Regions from separate parts of the Paraherbaspirillum soli genome, predicted to be linked through region 2. Evidence: predicted binding sites of a transcription regulator. Region 2 holds the regulator's gene; each other region holds the start of a gene.

Region 1 (4,878 bases), on a different contig from region 2:
ACTACGTAAAGCATGACAATGATCGAGTTGCGGCGGCTTGGTGGCTTCGACTTTTGCCCCCGACACGTCGCCGTTACCGAACTCGCTGGAAAAAGCCTGAATCGCGACGGTCGGCAATATCTGCGCCAATTCGGTCAAATGCGTACAGCCCTGGACACCGCCAATGCGCTCCTTGAGCGCATGACGAAAACCTTTGACCAGGCTGAGGCCGATCAGGATGTTGTATGCGGGGCCGATGGTGTCGCAATAGCCGCGATATGGTACCGCGTCCGAATTAACGTCGACCGCAACGATTGTGTACTGACGGTCTAGTGTCAACCGCAACCACAAGTCGTGCAAAGGCTCGCCTGCCGGCAAATTGCCAGTAAGTAAAGGAAGATCGGAAGCTTTGGTATCGGTAATGCGCGCGTCCAACTCCCATAGGCCATCGTCACGTACGAACGCTTCGATGTGAATCGCGCGGGTGTGCTTCAAGGCGCGGCGGGAAGATGAAGTTGTCAGAGACATATTGGTGAGGTGATTTGCGTGTCGTTACCACAGTTTCTATGGTAACTGCCGCTCCTGCGGGTTTGCAAAAACCCCAAAATTCTAGCACAGCTTGTGATGGCCCAGCGATTTTGATGAGAATCGCAGGATAACCGTGCCATACATTAACAATCATTTTCGTCTTCATCACCACCACCCCGCACCGCAGCCTGAATCGCCCGATGAGAAAACCCACGCTGCAGCAAGAAACGCATCTGCTTCGCGCGTTCCGCGGCGTCGGCCGGCGGGCGGTCGAATTTCTTGCGCCAGACTTCGCGGGCGCGGGCTACTTCTCCACTGGCTAAATCGGCTTTGATATCGACCAAAGCGTCAGCGTCAATACCATGACTTTGGAGTTCGGAGAGGATGCGGCTGTTACCGAAACGGTGGGCGCGCCGGTGTATCAGGGATTCGGAAAAACGCGATTGCGACAATAACTTGGCGGCTTCCAGTGTATCCAGCAGGGCCTCGATGTCGTCGCCTTCCTGCGCATAGCGTGACAATTTGCGCGTCAGTTCCAGGCGACTATGTTCGCGTGCGGACAGGTAGCGTAGCGCTCTGGCTTTGAGACTTATTTGCAGTTTGGCCATTGCGGGGAACTTTGATTGAGGTCGGGCGACTTGCCTGTCTGAATCACTCATTCATTGTGTAAGAATAAATGCAGCCATTCAGCTTATTCACTATTTCAGTGATAACCGGTTGCCGGCACGATGTCGGTAACCGGACACCTCGAAAAATCTACTGCGCGATCCAATCTCGAAGCTGCGATGCTCGCCGTACCTCCGTACGGTTGCGCTTCTCGCCCCGACCTTGAACCGCTCGCTACGGTTTTTCAAGGTGCCCTACAAATTACAGATCTTGATTGGCAGGTACCGCGGCAGCTGCCTTAGCTGCGGCTTTGTCCGCCGCCTTATCCGCTTTGCTTGCCTTATCGTTTGCCCCGGGGGCTGGAATCGCTTCCAGTTCCGGCACGCCCAGCGATACGCGCACCTTGTTCTCGATTTCGCGGGCCAGATCCGGCCGTTCTTTCAGGTAGTTGCGGGCGTTGTCCTTGCCTTGACCGATGCGTTCGCCGTTGTAGCTGTACCAGGCGCCGGACTTGTCGACGATTTTTGCATCGGAGCCGAGGTCCAGGATTTCGCCTTCGCGCGAAGTGCCTTCTCCATAAAGAATGTCGAAGTGCGCTTCCTTGAATGGCGGGGCGATCTTGTTCTTGACGACTTTGATCTTGGTTTCGTTGCCGATCACTTCGTCGCCGGCCTTGATCGAGCCGGTACGGCGGATATCCAGCCGCACCGATGCGTAAAACTTGAGTGCGTTGCCGCCGGTGGTGGTTTCCGGATTGCCGAACATGACGCCGATCTTCATCCGGATCTGGTTGATGAAGATCACCAGCGTGTTGGTGCGGTTGATGCTGCCGGTCAATTTGCGCAGTGCTTGCGACATCAGGCGGGCTTGCAGGCCGGGCAACGAATCGCCCATGTCGCCTTCGATTTCAGCGCGTGGCGTCAACGCGGCCACCGAGTCGATCACGATCAGGTCGACGCCGCCGGAACGCACCAGCGCATCGGTGATTTCGAGCGCTTGCTCGCCGGTATCCGGTTGCGAGATCAGTAGTTCGGACAGGTTGATGCCGAGTTTTTGCGCATAGCCGACGTCGAGCGCGTGCTCGGCATCGATAAAGGCGCAGGTGCCGCCCAGTTTTTGCATTTCAGCAATAGTTTGCAGCGTCAGCGTGGTTTTACCGGACGATTCCGGGCCGTAAATCTCGACCACCCGGCCGCGCGGCAAACCGCCGACGCCCAGGGCGATATCCAGCCCGAGCGAGCCGGTCGAGACCACTTGCACCTCTTCGACCACGGCGCCGTCTTCCATGCGCATGACCGAGCCTTTGCCGAATTGTTTTTCAATTTGCGCCAAGGCTGCGGCAAGAGCCTTGCTCTTATCCGGATTGGCTGCGGATTTTTTATCGTCCATGGTGGTTCTTTCGACAAAATTAGTGAAGGATCTGGGACAGCAAGCAGCACTGTATAAAAAAACAGTGATTTATGCAAGCTCTATGGATTTTTTTCTCAAGCCGCATTGTATGCCTATACAAGTCGAGGGGAATTTTATCGGAGTCGAAGGTGGAAATTCATCGCTGACCAACGCGACGGCTGCGCGCCTGTTCCAGGCTTTGGCACAACGCCGCCGCGCCATCTATCATGCGCGGGCCGGCACGGCTCAGCAGGTCGGCGTCGAGCACAAACAGGTTCCCGCGCCGCACCGCCAATAACGCCGGATACTGCTTCCAGATTTCCAGTCCGCTGCTGGCCTGCTGATGCGTGGCGCCGGTGATCACCGCTTCCGGGTTTTCCAGCAGCACCGACTCGACACTGACGCTGGGCGCCATGGCCGGCAATTTGGCAAAAATATTCTCGCCGCCGCACAGCCGGATCGCATCGCTGACAATATGCTGGCCATTGAGCGTGTACAGCGGGCGATCCCACACTTGGTAGAACACCCGCACCGGCGAGCGAGCGCGATATTGGTTCGCCAGGTTGCTTAATTTTTGATTGAGTTCGGCGGCGGTTTTGCGGGCGATTTTTTCGCTGCCCAATAACTGCCCCAGGCGCAAGACGCTATCGGGAATCTCCGCCAGCTTGCGCGGCTCGCTGTAAAAAATCGGGATGCCCAATGCGCGCAACTGTTCGAGCTGGTGCGTCGAGTTGTCATACAGCCAAAGCACCAGCAAGTCCGGCTTGAGCGCGATCAAGCGTTCGATATCAAGCTGGCGGCTATCGCCGATGCGCGGAATGCTGCGCGCCGCAGGCGGGTAATCGCTGTAGTCCACCGCGCCCACAATCCGCTCGCCGCCGCCGGCTGCAAACACCAGCTCAGTGGCATGCGGCGCCAGCGTCACGATGCGCTGCGCCGGGCGCTGCAACACCACGGTATTGCCGGCATCGTCATGCACGCTGATAGCGGCCGACGCGGCCAGCGGGAGCAGCCCGAACAACACAAAAAACAGATAACGCATCATCGCCTTCTTCAACCTTTCAGCTTCAACGGCAAACCGGCAACAACCAGCACCGCCCGTTCGCACCCGGCTGCCACCGCTTGATTCAAACGGCCGGCTTCGTCGACAAACCAGCGCGAAATTGCACCCTGCGGTATCACGCCCAGCCCGACTTCATTGGAGACCAGGATCACATCGCCGGCGGCTTGCGCCAACGCTTGCAGCAAATGCGCACGCTCTTGTTCAAAACATGCGGGCGGAATGATTTCGCCCACTTCAGGAAAATTCTTCTGTTCGGCGAACAGCAAATTGGACAGCCACAAAGTCAGGCAATCGACCAGGACCAAGCGCTGCGGCGCACTCCAGCGAGCGATGGCAGCACCCAGCGCCAGCGGCTCTTCGACCGTGATCCAGGCGGCATTGCGTTGCTGCCGATGGTGGCGGATGCGCGCCGCCATTTCGGCATCGCCCGCCTGCCCGGTGGCGATATAGATCACCTCCTTGCCGGTAGCCGTCGCGAGTTGCTCGGCGTGCGCGCTTTTGCCGGAGCGTGCGCCGCCCAATATCAGCGTACGGGTCATGATTTGTTCATCGTGTGTTTTCCTCGACCGCCAGAAAAATAAGCCGATCGCCATGTTGCACCGCTTCAATCGGATGTCCCAGACAACGGCTCAGCAGCGGTGCCGTCATCACCTCGGTCACCGGCCCGGCTTGCCACTGGCCGTCGCCCATCAGCAGCAAGGCGTGGCTGGCTGCGCGCTGCGCCAGATTCAGATCGTGACTGACCATCACCACCGCTTTGCCGGCGTCGCGGCACAAGCCGGCCAGCAAGCGCATGACGCTGACTTGATGCGCCAGATCGAGCGCGCTGGTCGGCTCGTCCAGCAACAGCCAGCGCGTGTCCTGCGCCAGCACCGCCGCAATCGCCACCCGCTGCCGTTCGCCACCGGACAAGCTGCGCACGTCGCGCTGCGCCAGATCGCCGACATCCAGCGCCTGCAATGCAGTGGCGGCCGCCTGATAGTCGGCGTCCGAATCCCAGTAGGCCGAATCGCGATAAGGATGACGTGCCGTCAGCACCGTCTCAATCACCCGATAGCCGAATGCATCGTTGCGGCCCTGCGGCAAAAAGGCACGCTGGCGGGCGATCTCCGCCAGCGGCCAATCCTGCAACGCCCGCCCCTGCAATTGCAAGCTGCCGGCAGCCGGGCCATGCAAACCGGCCAGCGCCCGCAACAACGTGCTTTTGCCGGCGCCGTTGCGGCCGATCACGCACCAGCATTGGCCGGCCTCAATCTGCCAGTCGAGCCCGGCGACCAACAGCCGTTCGCCCATCCGCAACGATAAGTTCAGCG
Region 2 (4,878 bases):
AGGTAGGCGCCCGAACCTTTGGTGGCGGTAAACAAGTCATTGCGGGTTGGGTCGTAAACCACAGCCTGGGTAATTTGACCGCGATGTTGTAGTGCGATCGATACGCAATATTGCGGGAAGCCGTGAATGAAATTGGTGGTGCCGTCGAGCGGATCGATGATCCAGACGTTTTCATTGTCGTCGTGCAGATTGGCCGACGCGCCGGATTCCTCAGCCAGGATTGCATGGTCCGGGTAGGCATTCTTCAACACGTCGATGATCGCAGCTTCTGCGGCTTGGTCGACCTCGGTGACAAAATCGTTGTGCTGTTTCTTGGTGACCTTCAGCAGATCGAGATCGAAAGACGCGCGCGAGATAACTGCGGCACCGCGACGGGCGGCCTTGATGGCCGTGTTGAGCATAGGATGCATAATCGGGATTTGGTTCCGTTAGAATGGCGGCACTGTCGCCTACCGGGAACAGAACCACCTATATGAATAATAATGAACGATGTGGGCATTCTTGAACAAAAGTTGCCTTTTGGTCGCTGAAGTCCACCTGATGGCGCTATTTTAAATGAACCAGACAAAAACCAATACGTCTCTTTTTAAGCGCTTGCGCTTTGTGCTGGTCGAAACCAGCAGTCCCGGCAATGTTGGCGCTGCCGCGAGAGCGATTAAAACCATGGGTTTTTCCGAACTGATATTGGTGAATCCACGTTTTCCCGATGTTTTGCAGCGTGATGAGGCAATTGCTTTCGCCAGTGGTGCGCAGGACATTCTGGCTTCGGCGCGAATTGTTGATAGCGTCGAACAAGCATTGGACGGTTGCAATTTTGCCGCGGCCTTGAGTGCTCGCTTACGTGAGTTTTCTCCGCCTCTTATTTCGCCTCGCGCTTTGGCATCGCAACTTGCCGCCGACGCGGGCCTGACCGGGGCCGTACTGTTTGGCAGTGAGCGCTATGGCTTGCCGAATGAAATCGTCGAAAAATGCAACGTGCTGATCAACATCCCGGCAAATCCCTCGTATTCATCGTTGAATCTGGCGCAGGCGGTACAGGTGCTCGCGTATGAGTGCCGGCTTGCAGCAATCGAAGAGTCGCCGCCTGAAATGGCTGGGGGCATTGGCTTTCATGGAAGTCCCGCCGGCCTGGCTGAGGTCGACGGCATGTTCGCGCATCTTGAAAAAGCGTTGGTGGAGATCGAATTCCTCGATCCCGCCAATCCGAAAAAATTGATGCCGCGCTTGAAGCGGCTATTTGCGCGAACTCAGTTGGAAGCTGAGGAGGTGAATATTTTGCGTGGCATTGCCAGTCAGATCTTGACCAAGCGGCGCCGCTTGGATAAATCCTGATGGACGAGTTGGTTGCCTGCTAACCAGGATTGTTGTGCCGGGTTAAGTCCAGCTGCGCAGTAACCCGACGGCAAGGCCTTCCAATGCAAAGTCTTCTTGCTTTGAGGTAATTATGATTGGCTCAAACTCCGGGTTTTCTGGTAATAGCTGGATAGTCGAGCCAGATTTTTGATAGCGTTTCACGGTGACGTCATCGCCCAGTCGTGCGACGACGATTTGCCCGTTTCTTGCACTGTCGGCCTTCTTTACCGCCAGCAAATCGCCGTCCAGTATGCCAGCGTCGCGCATCGACATTCCGCGTACCTTCAATAGATAATCCGGCTTGGCGCTGAAGAGCGTTGGGTCGACGTTGTAGCTGGCCTGAATATGTTCTTGCGCCAGAATCGGCGATCCGGCGGCCACGCGACCAACCAGCGGCAAACTGAGTTGCATCAAGGCTGGATGTGGTAAAGCCAATTGCGTACCGGGCCCTCGCTCGCCAACATTTTGATGCGTGTCGAGCAGACGTATGCCGCGTGAGGTGCCAGGCGAAATTTCAATTGCGCCCTTGCGTGCCAGCGCCTGTAGATGCTCTTCCGCCGCATTGGCCGAGCGAAAGCCGAGTTCGGCGGCAATTTCGGCGCGGGTAGGAGGGAAGCCGGTATTTTCGATGGCGTCCTTGATCAGATCAAGGATTTGTTGCTGGCGGGCGGTCAATTTGATCATGGCGTGGTTGCAAGCAAGAGAGAAATAGCGCCAAATAATTGGGCTGTGTATAAAGACAGTCTGTATTTTTGTACAGTATTTATGTAAATGCAAGTGAAATCGCTGGCTTGCACACGCCAAGGCGCATCAATAAAAGGCGAGGGGCTTGAAGGCGTTGAGTTTTCTCGGGTTTGCTAGTATGATTACTGGTTTTCCTCTTCCCACACTCGTCTTGACGCCGAGGTGGGCGATTTTTCAATCCGTCCAAAAGGAGCTTACATGCGTCATTATGAAATCGTATTTATCGTCCATCCAGATCAAAGCGAGCAAGTGCCTGCAATGATCGAACGCTACAAGGGCATCGTCACCACACGTGGCGGTACCATTCATCGCGTAGAAGACTGGGGTCGTCGTCAACTGGCCTACCAGATCCAGAAACTGGCTAAAGCACATTACGTCTGCCTGAATATCGAGTGCGACAGCGAAACTCTGGCTGAAATCGAAACCGGCTTCAAGTTTAATGATGCAGTTCTGCGTCATCTGACCGTCAAGCTGAAGAAGGCTGAAACAGGTCCTTCGCCAATGATGAAGGCCGTGCAGAAGGAAGATGCTGCCAAGAGCCATCGCACTGAGGCGCCAGCAGCTTAAGCAAGACTAAGCTGCCACCTGCATTCATTACGTATTCATTAAGCCTGCCTGGAGTGAGTAAGCCCAATAACGTCTTTCAATTGATTGCAGAAATTGCCGAGCGTGAGGTAATACGCTATACGCCGGCAGGTATTCCGATCGTGGCGGCAACATTGCAGCACAGGTCGGAGCCGATTGAGGCGGGGATCCAGCGCCAGATTGAATTCGAAATTTCCGCGGTTGCCGCGGGCGAAATTTCGGGAAGATTCAGTCGGGCAGAGCTGGGAGGGAAATTCTGGTTCTCGGGATTTATGGCGCGTAAGAGTCGCAACGGTAGAAGCCTGGTATTTCACATCACGGATTTCGCTGCACACGAAACTGGAAGCTCAGCTGAAAGTGCAGATTAATTATTTAGATACAGGAGCCAAAAATGGCATTCGGTAAAAAGTTCGATAAAAGCAAACTGAAAAATAAGCGTCAACAACAAAACCCGCTGTTCAAGCGTAAGAAGTTCTGCCGTTTCACCGCTGCACACGTTGCTAGCGTTGATTACAAAGACGTCGACACGCTGAAGGATTTTGTTCAGGAAAACGGCAAGATCATGCCAGCACGTCTGACCGGCACCAAGGCAATTTATCAACGTCAAGTGGACACCGCGATCAAACGCGCACGTTTCCTGGCGCTGCTGCCATACACCGATCTGCACAACGCGTAATTGACGACTTGAAATAGGAGAAAAATATGCAAGTTATTCTGTTGGAAAAAGTCGTTAATCTCGGCAATCTGGGTGAAGTTGTTCGTGTCAAAGACGGTTACGCGCGTAACTTCCTGATCCCGCAACGCATGGCACGTCGTGCTACAACGACAGCTATCGCTGAATTCGAAGCGAAACGTGCTGATCTGGAAAAGGCAGCTGCTGAAAAATTGGCTGCGGCTCAAGCGCAGGGCGAGAAGCTGAACGGCATGACCGTACAGATTTCGCAAAAGTCGGGTGTTGATGGCCGTTTGTTCGGTTCCGTCACCAACTTCGATATCGCTGAAGCGTTGACCAAGCAAGGTTTTGCGGTTGAAAAAGCACAAGTGCGTTTGCCTACCGGTCCGTTGAAGATCGTTGGCGAGCACGCTGTATCGGTTGCATTGCACACTGACGTCGTCATTGACGTCACCGTTGCTGTGATCGGCGAGCACGCTTAATTGGTGTCTAGCCAATAGTTGTTGTAGTATTGAAAAAGCCGGGTTTTCCCGGCTTTTTTATTGCCCTTTTTATTCTGGATGAGAGGGCGAAGCGGGTATAATTCGCGCCATGAAAGCATCTTCAAAAGCACCTTCAAAAGCAGCGCCTGATCCACAGCTTGACTCCCTCCGCGTTCCACCCCATTCGATCGAAGCAGAGCAATCTGTTTTAGGTGGATTGTTGCTGGATAACGCGGCGTGGGACAAGATCGCTGATTTTGTTAACGCCGACGATTTTTATCGTTACGATCATCGTATTATTTTTCAGCACATGGTTAAGCTGATCAATAGTACGAAGCCGGCCGACGTCATCACCGTTTACGAGTCGCTGAGCGGTACCGGCAAGGCCGAGGAAGTCGGCGGTCTGACCTACCTCAATGCGCTCGCGCAGAACACCCCGTCCGCCGCCAATATTCGTCGTTATGCCGAGATTGTGCGTGACCGGGGCGTGTTGCGAAAACTGATCACCGTCGCTGACGAAATTTCCGGTCAGGCTTTCAGTCCGCAAGGCAAGGAAGTCAAGCAGATGCTGGACGAGGCCGAATCGAAGATCTTTGCGATTGCGGAAGAAGGCGCCCGCGGCGCCCAGGGTTTCCAGGAAATCCAACCGTTGTTGACGCAGGTGGTCGAGCGTATCGACGAACTCTACAACCGCGACAATCAGAGCGAGATTACCGGGGTGTCTACCGGCTTTATCGATCTCGACAAGATGACTTCCGGCTTGCAGAAGGGCGATTTGGTGATCGTTGCAGGTCGGCCGTCGATGGGTAAGACTGCGTTCTCAGTCAATATCGGCGAGAACGTTGCGATCGACAGCGGTTTGCCGGTGGCGATTTTTTCGATGGAAATGGGCGGCGCTCAGCTGGCCATGCGTATGCTGGGCTCGGTCGGCAAGCTCGATCAGCATCGCTTGCGTACCGGCCGTCTCAATGACGAAGACTGGCCGCGTTTGACACATGCGATACAGAAGATGAACGACGCACAGTTGTTCATTGACGAAAC
Region 3 (4,878 bases), on a different contig from region 2:
GCGATCCATGCCGCTTGCGCACTGATATCGTCGGCGCTGGCGCCATATGCCGGCGTCAGGATCGCCTGGCAATCCGGCATGCCGCGCAGATGGGCGATGTCCGCTTGCGGCGGCGCGGCTAGATCCTGTCGCCGCAGCAGGTAACTGCCTTTGTCGGCATGGGTGCGGCCATGCGTGATCAGCTCGCACAGGTTGCCGTAGCCTTCCCGGTTTTGCGCCAGCAGGATCAGCGACAAGTCCGGGCTGCCATCCTGATTGGACAGCGTGAATTGGCTGCCGATGATCAGCTGCAGATTTTGTCCTTTGGCGGCGCCATGCGCGCGCACCACGCCGGCGACCGAGCACTCGTCGGTGATCGCCAGCGCCGCGTAGCCCAATTCCACTGCGCGCTGCACCAACTCTTCCGCATGCGACGCGCCGCGCAGGAAGCTGAAATTGCTCACGCACTGCAGTTCCGCATAGGCGGGCAAGGTCTGGATGATGGAAGGAATGGTCGTCATCGTCACGCCTCAACTTACGCGAACAGCCCGTGCAAATACCAACGCGCATCCTGGTCGGCGCGTTCGCGGTAAATCCAGTAGCAGGCGTTTTCATCTCCTTGCGCGACAAAGTAATCGCGCACGGCCAGCGCACCGTCCCACCAGCCAGCTTCAATCCGCTCCGGTCCGCTGATCAGGCGCAACTGCGAACCATAAAACGGCCGGTGCTCGCGCAACGGCAGTGCGATCGGTTGTTCCAGCAGCCAGAACGGACGCGCGATCCCGGCCGGCAATGGAAATGGAACTTGCGCTGATGCTTTTTTAGCCGTGCCTGCAGGCGCCCAAGCATTACATCGCTCCGGACGATGATCTGCTACCGGGGCGGGTAGCAGCACGTTGTCACGGCCCAAGCGTGCGGTGAGTAATTCAAGCAAGCGATGGAAGTCGGCGCTTGACGATCCAGGTTCCGGAAACAGCGTCGCCGTCGGCGGCAGCATAGTCGTCACCTGTACCGCTTCGAGCCGCAAGCCGATGACCGGGGCGCTCAGTTCGACCCGGCCCAGGCGTTCTTTCAATAACCTGAGCAGATGTTCTTCATGCCATGCGGGTTCGGCCAGCATGATCTCGACCGCTGTCGGCGCAATCGCCTGACGGCCGCGTTCGTGTTCCAGCAACAGGACGTAACGCGACACCGCCAGTTGCCGGCTGACCAGCCAGCCGGTCATCTGCAAGATCAGGCGGCGTGCGGCAAACAGTAGCGCTTCCGCATGTTCAACCCGGTCTGGCAATTCCAGTTTTGCCGAGAATGTCAGCGGCGCTTGCACCCAGTCGAACAATTCGGTCGCCTGGCCATAGGCGCGGTCGATGGCGTTGAGGACGGATTGGTCGGTGCGGCGCTGCAAGCCGGCCCGCGGCAGCTGGCGCAGATCGCCGATGCTGCGGCAGCCGATACCGTCCAGCAAATCGCGGTAAGGGCGCGCGGCGGGCAAGACCTCGAACGGTAGCCGATCGATCCTGCGCGTCATGGTGCCGAGCTTGATGCTGCGGCGGCATTTCGACGTCTGCCTGGTGCCGGCATAGTGCGCCAGCATGCACGCGCCTTGCGCCGTGGGGGCGCTGCCGATGCGTACGGTAAAACCGAGAGCGCCGACAGTGGCGCGCACCAGGTGCAGCAGTGCCAGCCGGCCGCCAAAGGCGCGCAGACTGGCGCTGACATCCAGCACGAAGCTGGACTCTTCCGCATGCGCGACTTCCGGCGTGTATTGCAGCAGCGCCAATGCGATGCTGTCGAGCGCTTGCTGTTCCCTGACTGCATCGCGTTCATGCAGCACCGCAGCGGGTGCGATCGCGGCGACCCCGCCGCGCCGCATGCCGAGATGCACGCCATACGCTGCTGCGTCGGCAGAGACCGCCAGCACTTGTTCGCGCTCAAGCACGACATGCGGGCCGGGTTCAGACCAGCGCGGGCGCAAGGTTTCGAGTGCTAATAGCGGCAGATGCACGCTGATCCAAAAGCGCATGGCGAACGGGGGGTATGGTTGCGGGAGCCGATGGCATGGCGGCCAGCGGCAGGTAGAGCGTTTGCGCGGCGTGCGGCCCACGCCGCTTGATCAAGTCAATCTCGATGCCGGCACGCGCGGGGCGCAATCCAAGCCGCAGCGGGGAGGGGGATGCATCTTGCGCCGTCGTCAGCGGACGGAACATCCAGAACACGGTGTCGCCGCCTTGTGCCGCCAGATGCAGCCGGCGTAAGGCTTCGGACCGCACCTGCGTCTGCCAGAGCAGCACCGCACCGCAACTGCCATTGCGCAAGACCTGTTCGGCGCTCCATAAGGCATCCGCGCTGCGTGCGGTTTTAATCCATAGCAGGCGTTCCGGCGGCAAGCCCGATCCCAGCCAGGCTGCGATGTGCGGTGCGTGCGGCGGCTGCACCAAGACGATGCGGCGCTGTTGCGCGATAGTCGCCAGCGCCGGCCGCAGCAATTGCATTTCACCGATCCCGGTCTGCTGCAATAGCAGTTCGATCAAGGTAGCGGCCGGCCAGCCGTGATTGGGGAGTTCGGCATCCAGCGCAGGATGGCCGGACGCGGTGACGCCAGTGGCATACGAGCCCATTTGATCGGCACGCCAAATCGCATGCGGCATGTGCGAAACGAGCTGTTGCGCGGCCGTGGAAAGTGTTGATAGTTGCGCCGACATGGCAGCCTCCAAGTGACAGCGGCGACATTAATCGCCGATTTATACTGTACAAATATACAGTATAAATGCTTGGATGCTTATGTGATTTGGTAATGGAAGCTGACGCGCTATATACGTGAAATGCTTGGTTTTGCATTGTGAGCAACAGCTGAAATCAAACTCTTGCATCTTGGTTTTAGCATGAGTTGGCATCCAGTTTTACATTGCAGTACAGCAAAATACATTCATGTTAAATCAAGATAATCTGCAGTACGAAATATAAATAAAATATCTAATTGGCAATTTACTTCAATTGTCTTTCTTGCACCCCATGCCGCGAACGCTGGATTTTGGTGCGTCATTTGCTGTCGCACAGTCAACAAATCCACTCTTCCAATTTGACGTAAACCCAAGTAAATATAAGGGTTTCAGCGGTATCGCCAAGCTGCCTAGCACCACTATGGTGCAAATCAAAATAGATTTTCACCATTAAGAAGCAAAAAACGATAGAAAAAAATATATCAAAATAATTGCTCAACATAAACACTTAGCAATCCATAATACATGTGGCATTAATGATATGCCGTTAGGATTACGAAATTTATTTACATTGTTTACCTAAAGGAACTGTAATGAAATTCAGCCAATTCGCGTCACGTAAGACAGTACTTGCAGCAGCAGTCGGTATTGCGCTTCAGATGTCGTCCCCAGCGTTTGCCCATCATATTTTGTCAGCCGTGAATATGATGCATTGTGAACTTATCCTGATCAATTCAGACACGGATGAAATGGCGAAAGTGATGTTGCCGCAACTGCGTGGCTGGAACCCTGCAACTTGCCAGCACACGATGATCGCTTCGGACGAAAAGACCGCGTATGTGACGACTGATGCGGTGCCGCCTTTCAAGGCAGCCGTGGTCGCGGTCAAGCTGGGCATGGTTGACTGGGCCAATCACATGGTGAATGCCGAGATTCTTCAGACTCTCGAACTGGATCCCTCTGGAACGCGTTCCAGTTTCCCAGCCGTGACGCAAACCGACAAGAATCAGCCGATCATGCCGTGGTCGCGCCCGTTGTACACGCAGACGCATGCGCCGACTATCCTGCCTCATTCGAAATTCGTCTATTTGACGCATTACACGGATGACCGTATTCGCGGCTTCGAAGTCCAGCCGGATGGAAAACTGGAACAAAAAGTTCTCTATCGCGATCATGACCTTACCCGTCAAACACACGGTGTCAACTTCAACGACGCCGGCACGGTCGGTCTCGGCGTCGGCTACGACTACGACATGAGCGATTTGCGTGTTTACACGCCGAATCGCGAGACTGGAGCAATCAAAGTCACGAAGAAAATCCATCTTGGCGAAGGTAAAAGCTATGGCGCGTTTGCCCACTACGCGGTGTGGTTGAATGATCGCTATGCCTACATGGGGACGATGCAAAAAGGCGCGACTTCGACTACGCCCAAAGGCTTCAAAATCATTGAACCTAGCGTCTGGCTGATCGACGTTCAGGAAGGCACCGCCAAACGCGTGATCGGCACTGCCTCCACTTCCGGCTACGGCACCAAAGATGGACTGTTGCGTTCGCCGTCGGATATCGCCATTGTCGGTAACAAGATGTATGTCGCGGAAGAAGACTCCTGGGGCGAAAAAACGAATGCACCGAAAGGCGACTACGGTCGTGACGGTTACATTTCCATCTGGGATATCAGTAAGCAGAGCCAGCCGAAGCTCATCAAACGCCTGTCTCCAGGCGATGGCGAGTTGCCGGCCGACTTCCGCAATGCGCATACCGCTTCTGCGATGCTGGACGGCGACTTTGTTTTTGTTTCCAGCTTCATTTCCAACTATCTGATCAAAATCGATACCAAGACAGACAAGGTGGTCAAGGTCTTCTCGAAAGCCGATGGCCTGGAAATGTTCCACGGTGAATTTGCCGCGGGAAGGAATAGATAAATTCACCGGGGTCGGTCGTATCAAGTCAGGCGACGAGTGAGCAGGTGATTCGCTTCCGCCCTTCGGTTTCTTTAGCAACATCACTCATTGGAATTTTAGACATCATGATTGCCTTTAACGACGACGTATCAACACTGTCAAATGACGTCTCACGCAGTAAACGCATGCTGAGCGCATTTGCCAAAACATGGCCTAATCGAGCGCGAGTAAAGAAAGAAGAACTCGTCCCGATTTTCGAAGAAAACAAGGAAGATTTCCTT
Region 4 (4,878 bases), on a different contig from region 2:
GAGGATGCCGGTGTGGTCTACCGACTGTTGCATGAATATTCCGATATGGATTGGGCAGAGGTTATGCTTGAAAATTTGAAAGAAATTGCTGCTTTAATCACAGGCGTTTCAGTCACGATGACTCTTCCGACTCCACAGCTCTCGGTATTTATTGAGACGGATGGCCGTGACTATCCGCCGATATTCCTTTCGCGCGAAATATTGGATGTTCTTGATTCAATCTATTCTGAAGTAGATATCGATGTCGTACATTCCTTATAACGGTTAGTGCAAACACCGAAGGTGCTGATAATTCGATGGTGTGGCGCTGGGACAATGCCGATCCGTTCGGCATGCTACCGCCGGATGAGAACCCGAGTGGGCTGGGCACTTTCACGTACAACCAGCGCTTCCCGGGGCAGTTGTACGACAAGGAGACCAATAATTTTTACAACATCAACAGGGACTATGATCCGCAGTTGGGGCGGTATATGCAGTCTGATCCGATTGGATTGGATGGCGGCATCAATACCTATGCATATGTGTATGGCAATCCGCTGATGTACACAGATCCCACTGGTCTCTTGCCCGGATTGATGCAGAGGATTGTCAAGAAGAAATATCCTCAGATAATTCCTAATACACGTAATACTGTCAGTCGCCTGTGTCAAGGAAAGCTCAGCGATTCCGATTTGGATAAGCTGACCCAGGAAATCTTGGACGAGATCAATGTCTCCGATGCAATGTCTCTTGGAGATGTTCCATTCTGGAAAACCCCGCTACCGCTGACTGCCGAGCAGGCAGCTGTTGTTCAGAATCTAATGAATAACATTCATCAGGATTCCTTGTCACAAACGGCAAAAGACCTGTATAACCAAGCGCTAAAAAATGGATCTGTTGTGGTGCATAAATGAGGAATCCAATGAATACGCGAAATATATTTTCTGTTCTATTCCTGCTTGGATATTTACTCACGCTTGGGACATCATATATTTATGCAAACGCGGCTAATCCAAGTTTTCAATCGTTACTTTCACCTTTGGGTCACGTATATGACTACGTAATGATTGCTTTCCCTTTTTCAATCTACTTGCCGCTGAAGGGCTACTCCACGGTACTTGCGGTGATTACTACAGGTGTGTTGGCAATTGCAACAGTGTACTTCTTGGGGGCAAAGAGGGAGAGGCTTCGGAATTTCTGCATTAAATTTTCAATTTATTGTGCGCTCTCTGCGGTTACGTATTTGTTGTCACTGGATGCTATATTCCGAATCCTGAATGCGGGGCCTGTTCGATAGTTTTTCCAATTGGTGTTTATTTACAGTTATGTGACTGGTAACCCGATCTCGTTTTCTGATCCGCTTGGGAAGCACTGATTTATCCAGGATTCAAGAAATTACTGTTTCATGAATCAATGACTTAGGCATTGCTCCTGGGCGAAAAATCAAATAAACCAGTGCTACCCTAAGCTAGATATATTGCGAAATTCGGACCTCGATTTTTTTTATGGCATTGCAAAGATAAATGGAACGAAATAATGTGCGAATTTCATTTTTTAATCGTTTGATTACTGCTTGTATCTCTGCACTAATCATCGTGGTTATGGCCTGCTGTGCGCCAGTTGCGATTTTGGTGTTTGGGCGTGGTCACGGGGTTGGCATCATTGACTCGTACCGCACATTCCACATATGGGGTACTTCGGTATCGGTCGTTGCTGGTGTTGTCGGTTTTGCGTTAGGGGCCGATCGTACCATTATTCTTTTTAGTCACTTCTGGGGTACAGGGCATTCGAATAGTGTGCGCTTTACATTGTTCTTGTGGGGCGCGTTGATCGGTGTCGGACTAATTAGCTATTGGTTGTTGGCGCCAAGTGGGAATTAATAAGTGAGCCGCAACTATGCATTCGTTTCATTTTGTAGTGTCTCTACGCTTCTTCAGTCAAACTATCGCACCGTCTGAAATATCTGTGCAGCTTGGTCTAGAGCCAATGTGGCAGCATGAAATTGGAGAGCCACGAGTAAGTATAAAAGGAGCCCCGCTTGGCGGAATTTATGGCTCCAACTATTGTTCATTTAGATTCAAGCGACAAGGCAGCGAGGAGCTGAATGAAATGCTTGACAGAATTGTCATGAATCTTCTCCAACATAAAATCTTTTTCGATCGCATTCGAGAGGATAGCGGACGTACGGAGTTTTTTATTGGTTGGTATTCGACTGGAAATACTGGAGATACTTTCAGTAATTCTTTGTTGTCCAAACTTGGTGAGCTGAAAATTGATTTGGCACTCGATGTGTATGGGGACGGGGAGTAGGACGGTTGGGTTTCATTACATTCAGCCTACCCAAGCCGGAAATGGAAAGAAACCTCATGAAACCCTACATTACTGATGCATTCAAAGACGGGAAATTCGTTTTGAAATTCCAATGTGAAGGGAAAAGCTACGAGCAAATTCAGGAAACGCTACAAGGTACGCAGGTCACTGCCTATGCCATGCCGGATACGCATTCTTTTCAGAGTGCCTGGCTGTTTCAGCTTTTCTTTAGCAATGGGTGTGTAGTCGAGTTCTCATCGTCCTGCACAGAAGTCGGCGGGTGGCAGGAAGTGGGGAGCTTGAATCTCCGCTTTGATCAAGAGCTAACCTTAGATCAAGCACAAGACGCGACTTTATGTGTGAAAACTGGCGTAGAGAAATTCTATGTGAAGTCCATAGATCGCTTGATTTATGAAGATGCGGATGTCTATGCAGAATGTGGAATAGTGTTTAGCGATTCATCGGGGCGGGAAATACTTGTCGCCGCCGGACCGGCACCGGGTTCGGTATCCGTGCAAGCTCCTTTTTCTACAGGTGAATTCCAGCCGGAATTTGCGATGACAAAGTACAAGCGCGTATCTATTTAACTCTGAGCATGGGATGTTGAGCTGGATGCAATGAAGCCCAACATCCCACATCTCAATTTTTGTTAGCTGAGTCCAGCATCGCGATGATGTCGAGCGAATAAGATTCCCAAGTTTTCCTCATAAGATTTCGCAGCAAACCAGTTTGCCGCCCTCAAACCCACCCACGCTTTCCCCCATCCATCAACCACCCCGCAGCAGCTGTTGTGTGTTGACATCAGTCAACATTCAATACTGGTCAATCAAGCTGTTTATAGTTAAAGTGCAAAACTTTTCCGAGTCGCATTCGGATCAAACAGCAGCATCAGAACAATGCGTCAAACCGCAACGCCAGAAATTTCAACATGATCCCAGTTCGACTCGTTTCCACCGGCAAGGCACTCCCCTCAGAACAACTTAGCTCCGAACAACTGGATCAGCGGCTCGGCCACGCCGCCGGCCATACTTTCAAAGCCAGCGGCGTGCGCCTGCGGCATGTGGCCGCCGCCGCCGAAACGCAAAGCCAGCTGGCGGCCGCCGCGCTGCATGACGCGCTGAAAAATGCATCCTTGCCCGCATCCTCGATCGACCTGCTGATTTCCGCTTGCGGCGTGCAGGAACAGGCTTTGCCCAGCACCGCCTGTTTTATCGCCGAGCAGGCCGGTTTGAAGCCGGGCACGCCGGCCTTTGACGTCAACGCCAGCTGCCTCAGTTTTATGGCTGGCTTGCGGGTCGCGGCGGGATTGTTGGCGACTGGCGGTTATACGCGCATCGCGCTGGTGTCGTCGGACCTGGCTTCGCGCGGGGTCGATTGGAGCGAGCCGGAAGCTTCGCTGATCTTTGGCGACGGCGCGGCCGCGGTGATTCTGGAAAAAGGCGGCGCAGGGCAGGGCATACGCGCCTTCAAACTGGAGACCTATCCGGAAGGACGCAGCTACTGCGAAATCCGCGCCGGCGGCACCAGGCGCAACCCGCGCATCGGCGTCGAACCGGGCGACTTCCTGTTCCGGATGGATGGCAAGGCGGTATTCAAACTGGCGTCCAAGCTGATGCCGTCGTTCCTGTCCGGATTGATGGCGGAGACCGGCGACGATCTGTCCTCGATCGACGTCGTGGTGCCGCATCAAGCCAGTCATCTGGGCATGGCGCACGCCGCCAAAAGACTGGGGATACCGGCAGAGAAGGTGGTCGATATCTATGCCACGCACGGCAACCAGGTGGCGGCGTCGATCCCTACCGCGCTGCACGAGGCGGTGATCAGCGGCCGCGCCAAGCCGGGCACTCGCGCCCTGTTGATGGGGACCGCGGCGGGGCTGACGATAGGCGGCCTGGTGCTCGACTTATGACGCGATCCATCAAGCGCATCCTGGTCACCGGCGCCACCGGCGGACTGGGCCGCAATGCCGTCAACGCCCTGCTTGAAAAAGGCCTGCAGGTGCGCGCCACCGGGCGCAATGCCGCAGTTGGGCAGGAACTGGCCATCCTCGGCGCAGAATTTTTTCAGCTTGATCTGGCCTCGGCCACGCCGGCGCAATTGGCGCCGCTGCTGCGCGACGTCGATGCGGTGTGGCACTGTGCCGCACTGTCGTCGCCGTGGGGCGCGCTGGCCGATTTTGTCGCGGCCAATCTGAGCGCCACGCAACGCCTGTTCCAGGCCGCAGGCGAACAGCAGGTCCAGCGCTTTGTGCATATCTCGACCCCGGCGCTGTACTTCGACTACACCAGCCGTTTCGAGGTCAAGGAAGATTTTCGGCCAGCTTCGTATGTCAACGACTACGCCGCGACCAAGGCCCAGGCCGAACAGGCAATCCGCAGCGCCGCCGCGCAATTTCCGCAGATGCAGGTTGTGATCCTGCGTCCGCGCGCGATCTTCGGTCCCTACGATCAAGTGCTGATCCCGCGCCTGTCGCGGGTGTTGACCGAACGCAGCGGGCGTCTGCCGCTGCCGAGAGGCGGCCATGTCACGCTCGATTTCACCTATGTCGAAAACGTCGTGCATGCGATGTGGCTGGCGACCACCAGGCCG

The links. Region 2 encodes LexA, which represses DNA repair genes until DNA is damaged. Its sites were predicted from a motif close to ACTGTATNNNNATACAGT; they were not measured.
Region 1: recA (recombinase RecA) is a predicted target of LexA. The motif match lies at 2,551-2,568, and genes of this name have one in related genera.
Region 3: imuA (translesion DNA synthesis-associated protein ImuA) is a predicted target of LexA. The motif match lies at 2,722-2,739, and genes of this name have one in related genera.
Region 4: ACFPM8_RS14165 (3-oxoacyl-[acyl-carrier-protein] synthase III C-terminal domain-containing protein) is a predicted target of LexA. The motif match lies at 3,120-3,137, and genes of this name have one in related genera.

Annotation. Positions count from the first base shown of each region.
Region 1 covers NZ_JBHSMT010000021.1:47,194-52,071, forward strand. Annotated here, with positions in the region: gene ACFPM8_RS11905 (DUF2889 domain-containing protein) at 1-507, opposite strand, end outside; gene recX (recombination regulator RecX) at 651-1,115, opposite strand; gene recA (recombinase RecA) at 1,375-2,502, opposite strand; gene ACFPM8_RS11920 (cobalamin-binding protein) at 2,660-3,544, opposite strand; gene cobU (bifunctional adenosylcobinamide kinase/adenosylcobinamide-phosphate guanylyltransferase) at 3,556-4,104, opposite strand; gene ACFPM8_RS11930 (ABC transporter ATP-binding protein) at 4,112-4,878, opposite strand, start outside.
Region 2 covers NZ_JBHSMT010000013.1:307,394-312,271, reverse strand. Annotated here, with positions in the region: gene ACFPM8_RS08995 (inositol monophosphatase family protein) at 1-410, opposite strand, end outside; gene ACFPM8_RS08990 (RNA methyltransferase) at 556-1,332, shown strand; gene lexA (transcriptional repressor LexA) at 1,375-2,037, opposite strand; gene rpsF (30S ribosomal protein S6) at 2,296-2,664, shown strand; gene priB (primosomal replication protein N) at 2,718-3,050, shown strand; gene rpsR (30S ribosomal protein S18) at 3,074-3,358, shown strand; gene rplI (50S ribosomal protein L9) at 3,385-3,837, shown strand; gene ACFPM8_RS08960 (replicative DNA helicase) at 3,938-4,878, shown strand, end outside.
Region 3 covers NZ_JBHSMT010000012.1:63,420-68,297, reverse strand. Annotated here, with positions in the region: gene ACFPM8_RS06595 (error-prone DNA polymerase) at 1-500, opposite strand, end outside; gene ACFPM8_RS06590 (Y-family DNA polymerase) at 515-1,999, opposite strand; gene imuA (translesion DNA synthesis-associated protein ImuA) at 1,932-2,678, opposite strand; gene ACFPM8_RS06580 (LVIVD repeat-containing protein) at 3,401-4,618, shown strand; gene ACFPM8_RS06575 (diiron oxygenase) at 4,663-4,878, shown strand, end outside.
Region 4 covers NZ_JBHSMT010000026.1:62,580-67,457, forward strand. Annotated here, with positions in the region: gene ACFPM8_RS14140 (hypothetical protein) at 1-261, shown strand, start outside; partial or broken gene ACFPM8_RS21510 (RHS repeat-associated core domain-containing protein) at 288-569, shown strand; gene ACFPM8_RS14150 (hypothetical protein) at 1,503-1,859, shown strand; gene ACFPM8_RS14155 (DUF4279 domain-containing protein) at 1,876-2,289, shown strand; gene ACFPM8_RS14160 (hypothetical protein) at 2,346-2,876, shown strand; gene ACFPM8_RS14165 (3-oxoacyl-[acyl-carrier-protein] synthase III C-terminal domain-containing protein) at 3,218-4,198, shown strand; gene ACFPM8_RS14170 (NAD-dependent epimerase/dehydratase family protein) at 4,195-4,878, shown strand, end outside.